3 regions of the Enhydrobacter sp. genome follow, and region 1 is predicted to be linked to each of the others. Evidence: predicted binding sites of a transcription regulator. Region 1 holds the regulator's gene; each other region holds the start of a gene.
The links. Region 1 encodes PhoB, which activates phosphate uptake and scavenging genes when phosphate is short. Its sites were predicted from a motif close to TGTCATNNANCTGTCAT; they were not measured.
Positions count from the first base shown of each region.

Region 1 (4,167 bases):
GGCCTTCATCGGCCCCTCGGGCTGCGGCAAGTCCACGCTGCTCAGGGTGCTCAACCGCATGTACGACCTCTATCCCGGCCAGCGCGCCACCGGCGAGGTGATGTTCGACGGCGAGAACCTGCTCGATGCCGGCGTGGACATCAACCTGCTGCGCGCCCGTATCGGCATGGTGTTCCAGAAGCCGACGCCGTTTCCGATGTCGATCTACGAGAACATCGCCTTCGGCATCAGGCTTTACGAGAGGCTGCCGCGGGCGGCACTCGACGCGCGCGTCGAGCACGCCCTGCGCCGCGCTGCGCTGTGGGACGAGGTGAAGGACAAGCTTGGCGCTTCCGGTCTCGGCTTGTCCGGCGGCCAGCAGCAGCGGCTCTGCATTGCCCGCACCGTCGCGGTGAAACCCGAGGTCATCCTGTTCGACGAGCCTTGCTCGGCGCTCGACCCGATCTCGACCGCCAAGATCGAGGAGCTGATCGACGAGCTGAAGCAGGACTACACGATCATCATCGTCACCCACAACATGCAGCAGGCGGCCCGCGTCTCCGACTTCACCGCCTTCATGTATCTCGGCGAGCTGATCGAGTTCGATGTCACCGAGAAGATCTTCACGGCGCCGGCCGACAAGCGCACGCAGGCCTATATCACCGGCCGGTTCGGCTGACGGATTCGCGCAAGGAGCCTCGATATGGCGAACGACCACATTCTGAAGCGCTTCGATCAGGAGCTGGAGCGGCTCAACGCCACGATCAACGAGATGGGCGGCCTGACGGAGAGCCAGTTCGCGCGGGCGCTGGAAGCCGTGCGCGAGGGCGACACGGCGGTTGCCGAGGAGGTGATCGCCGACGACGCGCGGGTGGACGCGCTCGATGTCGCGGTGCAGGAGCAGACGGTGAAGCTGCTCGCGCTGCGCCAGCCCATGGCGGTCGATCTGCGCATGGTGCTGTCATCGATCAAGATCGCGGCCGCGCTCGAGCGTATCGCCGACTACGCCAAGAACACCGCCAAGCGCAGCATCGTGCTCGCCCAGGGAACAGCGCCGGCCGCCGCCGTCGCCGGCATCGACCGCCTCGGCCGGCTGGTGCGCACCGCGCTCAAGGATGTGCTCGACGCTTTTGCCGACGAAGATGTCGCCAAGGCGCGTGACGTGTGGAACCGCGACGAGGAGATCGACCAGGTCTACACCGGGCTGTTCCGCGAGCTCCTCACCTACATGATGGAGGATCCGCGCACCATCACCGCCTGCACCCATCTCATGTTCATGGCCAAGAACATCGAGCGCGCCGGCGATCATGTCACCAACATCGCCGAGCTGGTGAACTTCCGCAGCACCGGCCAGAACTTCGCCGAGACGCGGCGCAAGGGCAGCGGCGCGCTCTACGCCACTGATGCCTCGTCATGAGCATGGCCGCCACCGCGCCTTCGCGCCGCGAGACGCAGACCTCCTCGGTGAAGCCGCGCGTGCTGGTCGTCGAGGACGAGAGCGCGCTCGTCGAGCTGCTGCGCTACAACCTCGAGCAGGCGGGCTTCGCGGTTTCCGTCGCCCATGACGGCGAGGAAGCATTGGCATCGGTGCGGGAGGACACGCCCGATCTCGTCCTGCTCGACTGGATGCTGCCCTTGATGTCGGGCATCGAGGTCTGCCGCCAGCTCCGCCGCCAGACCGCAACGGCCAATCTGCCGATCATCATGCTGACGGCGCGCGGCGAGGAGGGCGATCGCGTGCGCGGCCTCGACGCCGGCGCCGACGACTATGTCGCCAAGCCGTTCTCGCCGACCGAGCTGGTGGCGCGCATCCGGGCCGTGCTGCGGCGCATCCGGCCCGCGCTCGCCGACGAGGCGCTGAGCTACGCCGATATCGTCATGGATCTCGTCGCCCATCGCGTCACGCGCGGCGGCAAGCCGATCCATCTCGGGCCGACCGAGTTCCGGCTGCTGCGCCATTTCATGGAGCATCCCGGCCGCGTGTTCTCGCGCGAGCAGCTTCTCGATGCGGTGTGGGGCAAGGACGTCTATGTCGAGGCGCGCACCGTCGACGTCCATATCCGCCGCCTGCGCATCGCGCTGAACGGCAGCAACAGCGCCGACGTGATCCGCACCGTGCGCGCCGCGGGCTATGCGCTCGATGCCCGGGCCTGACGGTTTTCCACAACCCCGGTCACGATCCTGTAGCCTCGCATCGGTAAGTGATCCTTGCTCGTTCCGCGCCGGCATCGTCCCCACGCCCCGCTGCGGAACGGGCTGGTTCCCCCGGGACGGTCACGCCGTCGCCGAAGCCTCACTTGCCCCTCCTTCGATCACGAAGGAGGGGTTTCTTTTCCGGCCGCGTGCCATAGCCAGAGCAGCAGCAGCAGGCCGGGGATCGCCATGAGGGTGGTCAGCATCCAGAACACCGTCCAGCCCGTTTCGGTGGCCAGCCAGCCCCCGCCGGCGGACAGGACGGTGCGGCCGAAGGCCATCAGCGATGTCAGGAGCGCATATTGGGTGCCCGCCATGCCGGCGGTGCAGAGGCTCGACAGGTAGGCGATGAAGGCGACGCCGCCCAGGGCGCCTGTGAAGTTGTCGGCGGTGATGGCGATCGTCAGCACGATGATGTCGTGTCCCGCTTGGGCCTGCCAGGAGAAGAGAAGGTTGGTGACCGCCTGCAGGATGCCGGCGATGAACAGCGCCTTGAACAGCCCGTAGCGCGCCACGAGAAGGCCGCCGGCCAGGCCGCCCACGATCGTCGCCGCGACGCCGAAGCTCTTGCTCACGCCGAATATCTCCGGCCCCGAGAAACCCATCTGGTCGAAGAACGGCAGCGTGATGCTGCCGCCCAGGGCGTCGCCGTACTTGTAGAGCAGGGCGAAGAGCAGGATGACGAACCAGCCGCGATAGGCGAAGAATTCGGCGAACGGGCGCACGACCGACTCGTTGAGCCATTCGCCGGTGGAATGGATGATCGGTCGTTTGGAAACCGGTTCGTCGGCCCAGAACGTGGTTGCCACGCCGACGACCGCGAGAACGGCGATCAGGCTCAGCACGGTCGACCAGGGCATGACGCTCGGCAGCAGCTGCGACATCGCGCTGACGATCCACAGGGCGATGCGATAGCCGAGCTGGGTGGTCGCCGAGCCGGCGCCCTGCTCTTCGTCGTGCAGGATCTCGATGCGATAGGCGTCGATGGCGATATCCTGCGTCGCCGACAGGAAGGCGATCGTGACGGCGGCGAAGGCGGTGAACCATGGCCTCGCGACCGGATCGCTCCATCCCAGCAGCAGGGTCGCCAGCAGGATGCCGATCTGGGCGGCGAGCATCCAGCTCCGCCGGCGCCCGAGCCAGCGGTCGAGCAACGGCAGGGGCATCCGGTCGACGAGCGGCGCCCAGGCGAACTTGAAGGCGTAGGGAACGCCGACCAGCGCGAAGATGCCGATGGTCGTGAGGTCCACGCCGACCTGGCTCATCCAGTACGACAGCACCGAGCCCGAGAGCAGGAACGGCATGCCGCTCGAAAAGCCCATCAACAGGATGATGAGCTGCCGGCGGTCGCGATAGACTTCGGCCGCCCTGGCCCAGCGTTTCCAGGCCGACCGTACGGGGACGGAAAGGCTCAAACGAGCTCCCGCAGCGGCTTTTCCGGCCGTGCGCCGACATGGGAGATGATCTCGGCGGCCGCAATGCCGCCCAGGCGGGCGCATTCGGCGAGCGGCTTGCCGCGGGTGAAGCCATGCAGGAAGCCCGCGGCATAGAGGTCGCCCGCGCCGGTGGTGTCGACCACTTTCGCGACCGGCGCCGCCGGAACGGCATGGGTCTCGCCGCCCTTGATCACGACCGAGCCTTTTTCGCTGCGCGTCAGGGCGGCGACCTTGGCTTCCTTGCGCGTGGCCTCGACCGCCGCCTCGAAGCTCCGGACCTGGTAGAGCGATTTGATCTCGCTCTCGTTGCCGAACAGGATGTCGACCTTGTCGCGGATCAGCACCCGGAACTCCTCGCGATAGCGGTCGACGCAGAAGGCATCGGAGAGCGTGATCGAGACCAGCCGGCCGGCGGCATGGGCGGCATCGAACGCCTTGAGCACGGCCTTCTTCGCTTCCGGCGCGTCCCACAGATAGCCTTCGACGTAGGTCACCTGCGCGGCGCCCACGAGCCTGGGATCGATGTCGGCCGGGCCGAGCCCGGTGCAGGCGCCGAGAT
Region 1 is NZ_CP126889.1:1,715,154-1,719,320, reverse strand. It holds gene pstB (phosphate ABC transporter ATP-binding protein PstB) at 1-658, shown strand, start outside; gene phoU (phosphate signaling complex protein PhoU) at 683-1,396, shown strand; gene phoB (phosphate regulon transcriptional regulator PhoB) at 1,399-2,133, shown strand; gene OJF58_RS08660 (AmpG family muropeptide MFS transporter) at 2,292-3,587, opposite strand; gene OJF58_RS08655 (adenosine kinase) at 3,584-4,167, opposite strand, start outside.

Region 2 (4,167 bases), 2.3 Mb from region 1:
GAGTCGAGAGCGCGCTGTCGAGATAGCCGAAGGTGCCCCGCTCCTTCACCTCCTTGGCCGCGTCGAGCAATCCGGTCATGGCGGCGCGATAGAGCGAGGTGGCGAGGCTGATGCGCTTCACGCCGGCGGCCTCGAGATCGGCCTTGGTGAACGACCGTCCCTTGATGCCGACCATGAAGTTGAACGGCTTCTTCAAGGATCCGCAGACCTTCTTCACCGCCGCGAGATCGGGCAGGCCCGGCGCAAACAGCACATCGGCGCCGGCTGCCTCGAAGGCCTGCAGGCGCTTGATCACGTCGTCGAGGTCCGGCCGCCCGCGCAGGAAGCCCTCGGCGCGCGCGGTCAGGACGAAGGGTATCGAGAGCGAGCGCGCCGCCTGGACCGCGGCCTTCACCCGCACCGCCGCGGTTTCGAGATCGTAGAGCGGCGTGTCCTTGTTCCCGGTCGCGTCCTCGATCGAGCCTCCGACCAGGCCGATGGCGGCGGCCTGCCGGATGGTCTCGGCGGTCGCGTCGGGACCGTCGCCGAAGCCTTTCTCGAGATCGGCGGCCACCGGCAGGTCGGTCGCCTCCACGATCATCCTCGCATTGGCGAGCGACTCCTCGCGGCTCACCCTGCCGTCGCGCTTGCCGAGCACGCCGGCCTTGGCGCCGCTCGAGGTCGCCAGTGCCTCGAAGCCCAGCCCGGCCAGCAGGCGGGCCGAACCGCCGTCCCATGGGTTGGGAATGACGAAGGCACCCGGCCTTTCATGCAGGGCACGGAACTTCGCGGCCTTGTCGGCCTGACTTGCTGCCATGACTCTTCTCCCGCGAAAGCTGAGCTAGAGGCTGCGCCCGTCGTACTGGCGCGGCTTGAGGTTCTCGACCTCCACGCCGTCGAGGCAACGGAGGTTGATGCCGACGCTCGGCGTGCCGTCGGGCGCCGTTCCTTCGGCAAAGCTCTCGATGCCGCAGCGCCGGCAGATACGATGATGCAGCCGCTTCTGGCCGAACTGGTAATCGCCCAGCGCTTCGGCGCCGGACTTCAGTCATCGCGGTCTTTGGCGCGAACGCCCAGACGGCACCCAGCTTGGTGCAGATCGAGCAATTGCACTGCAGCGCCTGGTCGAGGTCGACAGCGACGGCGAACGAGACCGCCTGGCAATGGCAGCTTCCGGTGTAGGTTTGTGTGCTCATGGCCTCGAGCCTATCACCTTCAGGCGACGAGGTTCAGCCCCAGATCGAACGCGTCGAAGTTGCGCCATCGCCGCGGCGGCGCGCCCGCCGCCAGCTTTCTGTTGCAGATCAGTGGCACCTTTTGTTCGGAGAGCCCGCCGTGACTGCGCAGCGGCTCGCCCAAACCCGACAAATCATGCCGCGATGCCGACGTGCCGAGAACCTTGTGCCGGGTCGAGATCACGACAAGGTCGCCCAGGCGATCCGCCGGCAGCTCGAAGCGCTGCGCCGCCTCCTCTCGGCTCAATGCAGCCTCGATGGCCGGCAGGCGCTTGAGCTTCCCCGCCACCTCGTCCGCGGACGCCGCCTGCGGGAGATAGACGACAGCGAACGAGCCCAGGGCGCCGTGGTGCACGACGTAGGGGTCGGTGATCGGCAGTATGACGCGCGCCCGGCCGGCACCGAGCCACTGGTCGACCAGGTCCTGCAGATAGAGGACATCGGGCCGACCGTCCGGATCGTGCTTGTCGTTCATGCCGTGATCGGCCGTCAGAACGAGCGTGCAGCCCATCGCCTCGAGCCTCGCCAGGTAGCCATCCATCATCGCGTAGAAGTCGTTCGCTGCCGCGCTGCCGGGCGCGTACTTGTGCTGGATATAGTCGGTGGTGGAGAGATACATGATGTCGGGCCGGTCGCGCTCCATCAGCCTGACGCCGGCCGCAAAGACAAATTCCGACAGGCCCGCGCTGTAGACGTCCGGCACGGGCAGGCCGACCAGCGCCGGCACGTCGGCAATGCCGTTCTCGGCCAGTATCGCCTGGTCGGCCTTTTCGGACGAGAAGCTGCAGGCCTTCCCCGGCCCCAGCGAAAGGCCCTTGCCCAGCAGACCCCGCAGCTTGTCCTTCGCCGTGATCACGGCGATCCGGCAGCCGGCGCGCTGGAGGGCCGGAAACAGCGTCTCGACCCGAAGGAACTCCGGGTCGTTCATCATCACCTCGCGGCCGGTCTCGGGATCGAGGAAATAGTTGCCGCAAATGCCGTGCACGGAGGGCGGCCGGCCGGTGACGATCGAGAGGTTGTTGGGATTGGTGAAAGAGGGCACGACGCAGTCGGCAATCAGGCTGGTGCCCGTCTCGAGGGCCTTGCCGAACCACGGCGCCCGCCCCATTTCCACCGCACGCTCGATATAGCCCGGTTCCGAGCCGTCGATGCAGACGACCACCGTCGGCTGTCGCGGCAGTCGGTAGCGACGGCCGTTCACGATCACCTCGCCGTCAATCGCACGTGCGCTGTCCGGAGACATGTCGGGTCCTTCCGTGTTTCGGCGCGATGATCGGCGCGGGCGACCGGTTCGTCCAGCGCACCTTTGGCGCGACGGTCAAAAAACTTTCATCGTTCACCCACGAGGCGTAGGTTGCGAAAATCATGCACGGCGTCGACACGATCCTGAACGTTCTCGGCAGCGTCACCCTGTTGCTGTGGGGCGTGCGCATGGTCCGAACCGGCCTCACGCGGGCGTTCGGCGGGACACTGCGTCGCGCCATCGCGGCCTGCTCGCGCAACCGCTTCACGGCCTTTGTGGGCGGCCTTGGCTTGACCGGCCTGCTGCAGTCCAGCACGGCCACGGCTCTCCTGCTGGCGTCTTTCGCCGGCCGGGGCCTGATCTCCCTGCCGATCGCGCTGGCGGTCATGCTGGGCGCCAATGTCGGCACGACCCTCACCTCCCAGGTCCTGTCGTTCGACCTCGGCTGGCTGTCGCCGCTCCTGATCGCGGCCGGCGTGATCGCCTTCATGACGATCGATGCCGACAAGCCGCACCACCTCGGCCGGGTCGGCATCGGCCTTGGCCTGATGCTCCTGTCCCTGAAGCTCCTTACGGCCGCCATCGAGCCGCTCAGGACCTCGCCCTCCTTCATCGCCGCGCTCGCCGGCATGCAGGACGAATATGTGATCGCCGCCATCCTCGCGACCGTCGCGACGTGGTTCATCCACTCCAGCCTCTCGGCCGTGCTGCTGATCATGTCCTTCGCCGGCAGCGGCATCATCAGCCCGGCGCTGGCGCTGGCCATGGTCGTGGGCGCCAATGTCGGCGGCGCGCTGGCGCCCTACATGGACCAGTCGGCCACCGACATCGACGCCCGCCGCGTGCCGCTGGCCAATCTGATCTCGCGCCTGGTGATCGGCGTCGCCTTCATGCCGTTCCTGGTGCCGGTCGCGCACTGGCTGGCGCTGCTGGAGCCGTCGGTGGCGCGCGCGGCCGTCAACTTCCACTCGGTGTTCAGCGTGGTCGCGGCGCTCGTCTTCCTGCCGCTGATCGAGCCGGTGGCCGCGCTCTGCCGTCGCCTGCTGCCGGCGAAGCCCGTGGCGGACGATCCCGGCAAGCCGCGCCATCTCGACCCGAACGTCCTCGACACGCCGGCCGAGGCGCTGGGATGCGCCCTGCGCGAGACGCTGGCGCTGGGCGACCGGGTAGCCGACATGCTGCGCCAGTCGATCGAGGTGTTCGAGCATTCGGACCCCAAGGCGGTTCGCGCCATCGAGCATGCCGACAACGTGGTCGACAGCCTTTACGAGGCGATCAAGCTCTATCTGATCCAGACTTCCCGCACTGACCTCGGCGAGGAGGAAGGGCGGCGCTATGTCGAGATCCTCACCTTCACGACCAACCTCGAGCATATCGGCGACATCATCGACAAGAACCTGATGGAGCTTGCGGCCAAGAAGATCAAGAATCGCTACGTCTTCTCGGTGGAGGGTCTTGCCGAGCTCAAGGCCTTCCATTCCCGCGTGCTGGAGAACCTGCGGCTGGCGCTCAACGTCTTCACGACGCGGGACATCGCGCTGGCGCGCCGCCTGGTCGCCGAGAAAGCGGTCATCCGCGAGGCCGAGGCCAGGGCCGCCGACAGCCACTTCGCCCGCCTGCGCGAGGGACGGCCCGAATCGATCGAGACCAGCTCGATCCACATGGACGTGATCCGCGATCTGAAGCGGATCAACGGCCATCTGGCGTCGG
Region 2 is NZ_CP126889.1:3,993,282-3,997,448, reverse strand. It holds gene OJF58_RS19950 (isocitrate lyase/phosphoenolpyruvate mutase family protein) at 1-796, opposite strand, end outside; gene phnA (phosphonoacetate hydrolase) at 1,195-2,457, opposite strand; gene OJF58_RS19940 (Na/Pi cotransporter family protein) at 2,580-4,167, shown strand, end outside.
Region 2: phnA (phosphonoacetate hydrolase) is a predicted target of PhoB. The motif match lies at 2,531-2,547, and genes of this name have one in related genera.

Region 3 (4,167 bases), 140 kb from region 1:
CGATCGGGGTGTTGTTCTGCTGCAGGAAGGAGTGGAAACCCATGACGCCGAGCCCCACCGAGCGTTCGCGCATGGCGGCGTAGGTGGCGCGCGCGAAGTCGCTGCCGGCATTGTCGATGAAGCCCTGCAGCACGTTGTCGAGGAAGCGCATCACGTCCTCGATGAAGGTCGGATGCTCGTGCCACTCGAGGTAGGTCTCGAGATTGAGGGAGGAGAGGCAGCACACGGCAGTGCGCTGCTTGCCGTCGCGGTCGACGCCGGTCGGCAGCGTGATCTCGCTGCACAGGTTGGAGGTCTTGACCTCGAGACCCGCCAGCTTGTGGTGCTCGGGCCGCGCCCGGTTCACGTGATCGACGAAGACGAGGTAGGGCTCGCCGGTCTCGATGCGCGCCGTCAGGATGCGGATCCAGAGATGCCGGGCCGAGATCTTGCGCAGGACGGCGCCGTCCTTGGGGCTGGTGAGCGCCCATTCCTCGTCGTTCTCGACGGCGCGCATGAAGGCGTCGGAGACCAGGAGGCCGTGATGGAGGTTGAGCGCCTTGCGGTTGGGGTCGCCGCCGGTCGGCCGGCGGATCTCGATGAACTCCTCGATCTCGGGATGGCTGACCGGCAGATAGACCGCCGCCGAGCCGCGCCGCAACGAGCCCTGGGAGATCGCGAGCGTGAGCGAATCCATCACCCGGATGAAGGGCACGACACCGGAGGTCTTACCGTTCATGCCGACCTTCTCGCCGATCGAGCGCAGGTTGCCCCAGTAGGAGCCGATGCCGCCGCCACGCGCGGCGAGCCACACGTTCTCGTTCCAGAGACCGACGATGCCTTCCAGCGAGTCGGTGGCTTCGTTCAGGAAGCAGGAGATCGGCAGGCCGCGCTGCGTGCCGCCGTTGCTGAGCACCGGCGTCGCCGGCATGAACCAGAGATTGCTGATGTAGTCGTAGAGCCGCTGGGCGTGCGCATCGTCGTCGGCATAGGCCGAGGCGACCCGGGCGAACATGTCCTGGTAGCTCTCGCCCGGCAGCAGGTACCGGTCGGTCAGGGTGGCTTTGCCGAAGGCCGTCAGGCGGGAGTCCCGGGAGGAGTCGGTAACAACACGCGCACCGCTTCGAACTTGAACGACATCAAACACTTGCGGCCCCCATTTTCTTCTTGTCCACACCTGTGGATAAAACAGTTTGTGGAAGACACCTACATGTAGGGACCGGCTTCCGCATCCCCACTATCCATTGATGATACGCTGGGCGGCGCGCCTGTCATGGGCAAATTTATACGTCGATTGTGAATCTGAGGAATTGTAAGTTAAGCCTTTGTTATTACGTCATAAAAAATAATCCTGGATTTTTGAACCGTGGCTGAATCACCACCTTCGCAAGCGCAGCAAAGGAAGAGAACAAAACGCGCTTCCCCGCGGAATCTTTGACCACCAAACAGAAACCGCAGCGATTTGGCCGACCATCGTCTGCGCACCTGTCCAAAGGCTCGACGCGGTAGGCACTTCTGCCATCGCCAACTCATCGTCGTCAGATTGTCACAGAGCAGCGTACCATCGGCCGGGCGCTGCAGGACGGGACGAGGTTATGGCGACAGCATTCGCACCGCGGATTTCGGAGCTCGAGGCCATTTGCACGGCCGCGGTGACGAGCTCGGGCAGCGAGGAGACGGCTCAGTTCGCCCATCGGCTCTATCAGCGGGTGGCCGACAAGGACCTCCGCCTGGCGCCGGTGGAGCAACGCGCGGCGGCCGCCGCCTGCCTGATGGCCTTCGCCCGCCGGCGACTGCCGGGGGTGGCCAAGGTACGTGTCTTCAACCCCACATTGGCCGACCACGGCTTCGAGAGCCGGCATACGATCGTTCAGATCGTCAACGACGACATGCCGTTCCTGGTCGATTCGATCGCCAACGAGCTGAACCGTCGCGAGATCACCGTCCATCTGCTGGCCCATCCGGTGATGGCGACCCGGCGCGACCTCGACGGCGATCTGGTCGAGGTGACCGGCGAGGCAGGCCAGCGCGCCCGGCCGGAATCGATGATGCAGATCGAGATCGATCGCCAGGCCGACCGCCTGCAGCTCGACGATCTCGCCGCGGCGCTCAGCCGGGTGCTGGGCGAGGTGCGGATGGCGGTCGAGGATTGGCGGCCGATGCGCCAGGCCTGCCTCGATGCGCTCGAGGACCTGATGGCGGGCCACGGCAACGAGCTGGCCGAGCAGGAGGAGTTCCTGTGCTGGCTCGAGTCGAACCATTTCACGTTCCTCGGCCATCGCCGCTACCGCTACGCCGACGATCCGGCTTATCCGGGCGGCATCCGCTACGAGCTGGTCCCCGGCTCGGCGCTCGGCATCCTGCGGCGCGACGAGGTGCGCCTGTTCGAGAGCGGGCTGGGCGGGGGCGAGCCGATGTCGCGCTTCGCGCGCGGCCCCAGGCCGCTCATGATCGTCAAGACCGACCGGCCGTCGCTGGTCCATCGCAGCGGGCCGATGGATTGCATCATCGTCAAGACCCACGACGCGGACGGGCGGGTCACCGGCGAACGCCGCCTGGTCGGCCTCTTCACCTCGACCGCCTACCACGCCATGGTGCGCGAGGTGCCGCTGCTGCGCGGCCGGGTCGATAGCGTGCTGCGGCGCGCCGGCCTCGACCCCAACGGCCACGACGGCAAGGCGCTGCTCGCCATCCTCGACGCCTATCCGCGCGACGAACTGTTCCAGATCGACGAGGACACGCTCTACAACCATGCGCTCGGCATCCTGCAGTTGCAGGAACGCCGCCGCGTCGCCCTGTTCACGCGGCGCGACCCGGTCGGCCGATTCGCGACCTGCCTGGTCTTCGCCCCGCGCGAGCGCTTCGACGCGGCGCTGAGCGACCGCTTCGGACACCTCCTGCAGGAGGCCTGGCACGGCAGGGTGACATCGGTCGCAGGCTCGAGCAGCGACGAGTCGGCGCTCGCGCGGGCGCTCTACACGCTGAAGCTCGACCGGCCCGATGCGCCCACACCCGATCTCGCCGCCCTCGAGCAGGCGCTGGCCGACGCGGCGACCTCGTGGAACGACCGGCTGCGGCTCAGCCTGCAGGCGAAGTTCGGCGAGGCCGAGGGTCGGGTGGCGGCCCGGGCCTGGCGCAGCTACTTTCCATCGGTCTATCGCGACAGCTTCGATGCCAGCCAGGCCGTGGCCGATCTCGAGCCGCTGCAGGCGGCGCTTGCCGGCACGCCATTCGGCGTGCGCCTCGCGCGCGCCCCGGGCCTGCCTTCCCATCGCTTCACCGTTCGCCTTTTCCATCCCGAGGAGCCGATCGCGCTCTCCGATATCCTGCCGCTGGCCGAGAATCTCGGCCTGCGCGTCCTGAGCGAAGCGCCCTTCCTGCTGCGCGGCGACGACGGGAAGAGGAGCGTCGCGCTGCAGGTGCTGAGCGTCGAAACGGCGGACAAGTCGGCGGTCGATCTCGACCTGGTGGGCCCGCGCTTTGCCGAGACGCTGCGGCAGCTCTGGGCGGGCGCGATGGAGAATGACGGGCTGAACACGCTGGTGCTGCGCGCCGGCCTTGCCTGGCGCGAGGTGGCGCTGCTCCGCGCCTATGCCAAGTATCTGCGCCAGGCCGGTATCGCCTTCAGCCGCGAATACATGGAGCGCACCCTGGCGGCCTATCCGGCGATCGCGCGCGGCATGGTCGATCTCTTCATCGCCCGCTTCGACCCGGCGCTCGGTGCGGCCGACGCCGATGCGCGCAAGGGCCGCCTGGAGGCGATCGAAGGCGCGCTGTCCAACGCGCTCGACTACGTCACCACCCTCGACGAGGATCGCATCCTGCGGCGCTTCCTCAATGCCGTGCATTGCAGCCTGCGCACCAACTACTGGCAGAAGGACGAAGCCGGCGCGCCCAAGGAGTGGATTTCCTTCAAGATCGACAGCCGGGCGATCGACGATCTGCCCGCCCCGCGCCCGCTGGTGGAGATCTTCGTCTACAGCCCGCGCATGGAGGGGATCCACCTGCGTGCCGGGCGCGTGGCGCGCGGCGGCATTCGCTGGTCCGACCGGCGCGAGGACTTCCGCACCGAGATCCTGGGCCTGATGAAGACCCAGGTCGTGAAGAACGCCGTGATCGTGCCGACCGGCTCCAAGGGCGGCTTCTATGTGAAGCGGCCGCCCTCGGGCGGCACGCGCGAGCAGATCC
Region 3 is NZ_CP126889.1:1,855,540-1,859,706, forward strand. It holds gene OJF58_RS09350 (ribonucleoside-diphosphate reductase subunit alpha) at 1-1,126, opposite strand, end outside; gene OJF58_RS09355 (NAD-glutamate dehydrogenase) at 1,575-4,167, shown strand, end outside.
Region 3: OJF58_RS09355 (NAD-glutamate dehydrogenase) is a predicted target of PhoB. The motif match lies at 1,513-1,529, and genes of this name have one in related genera.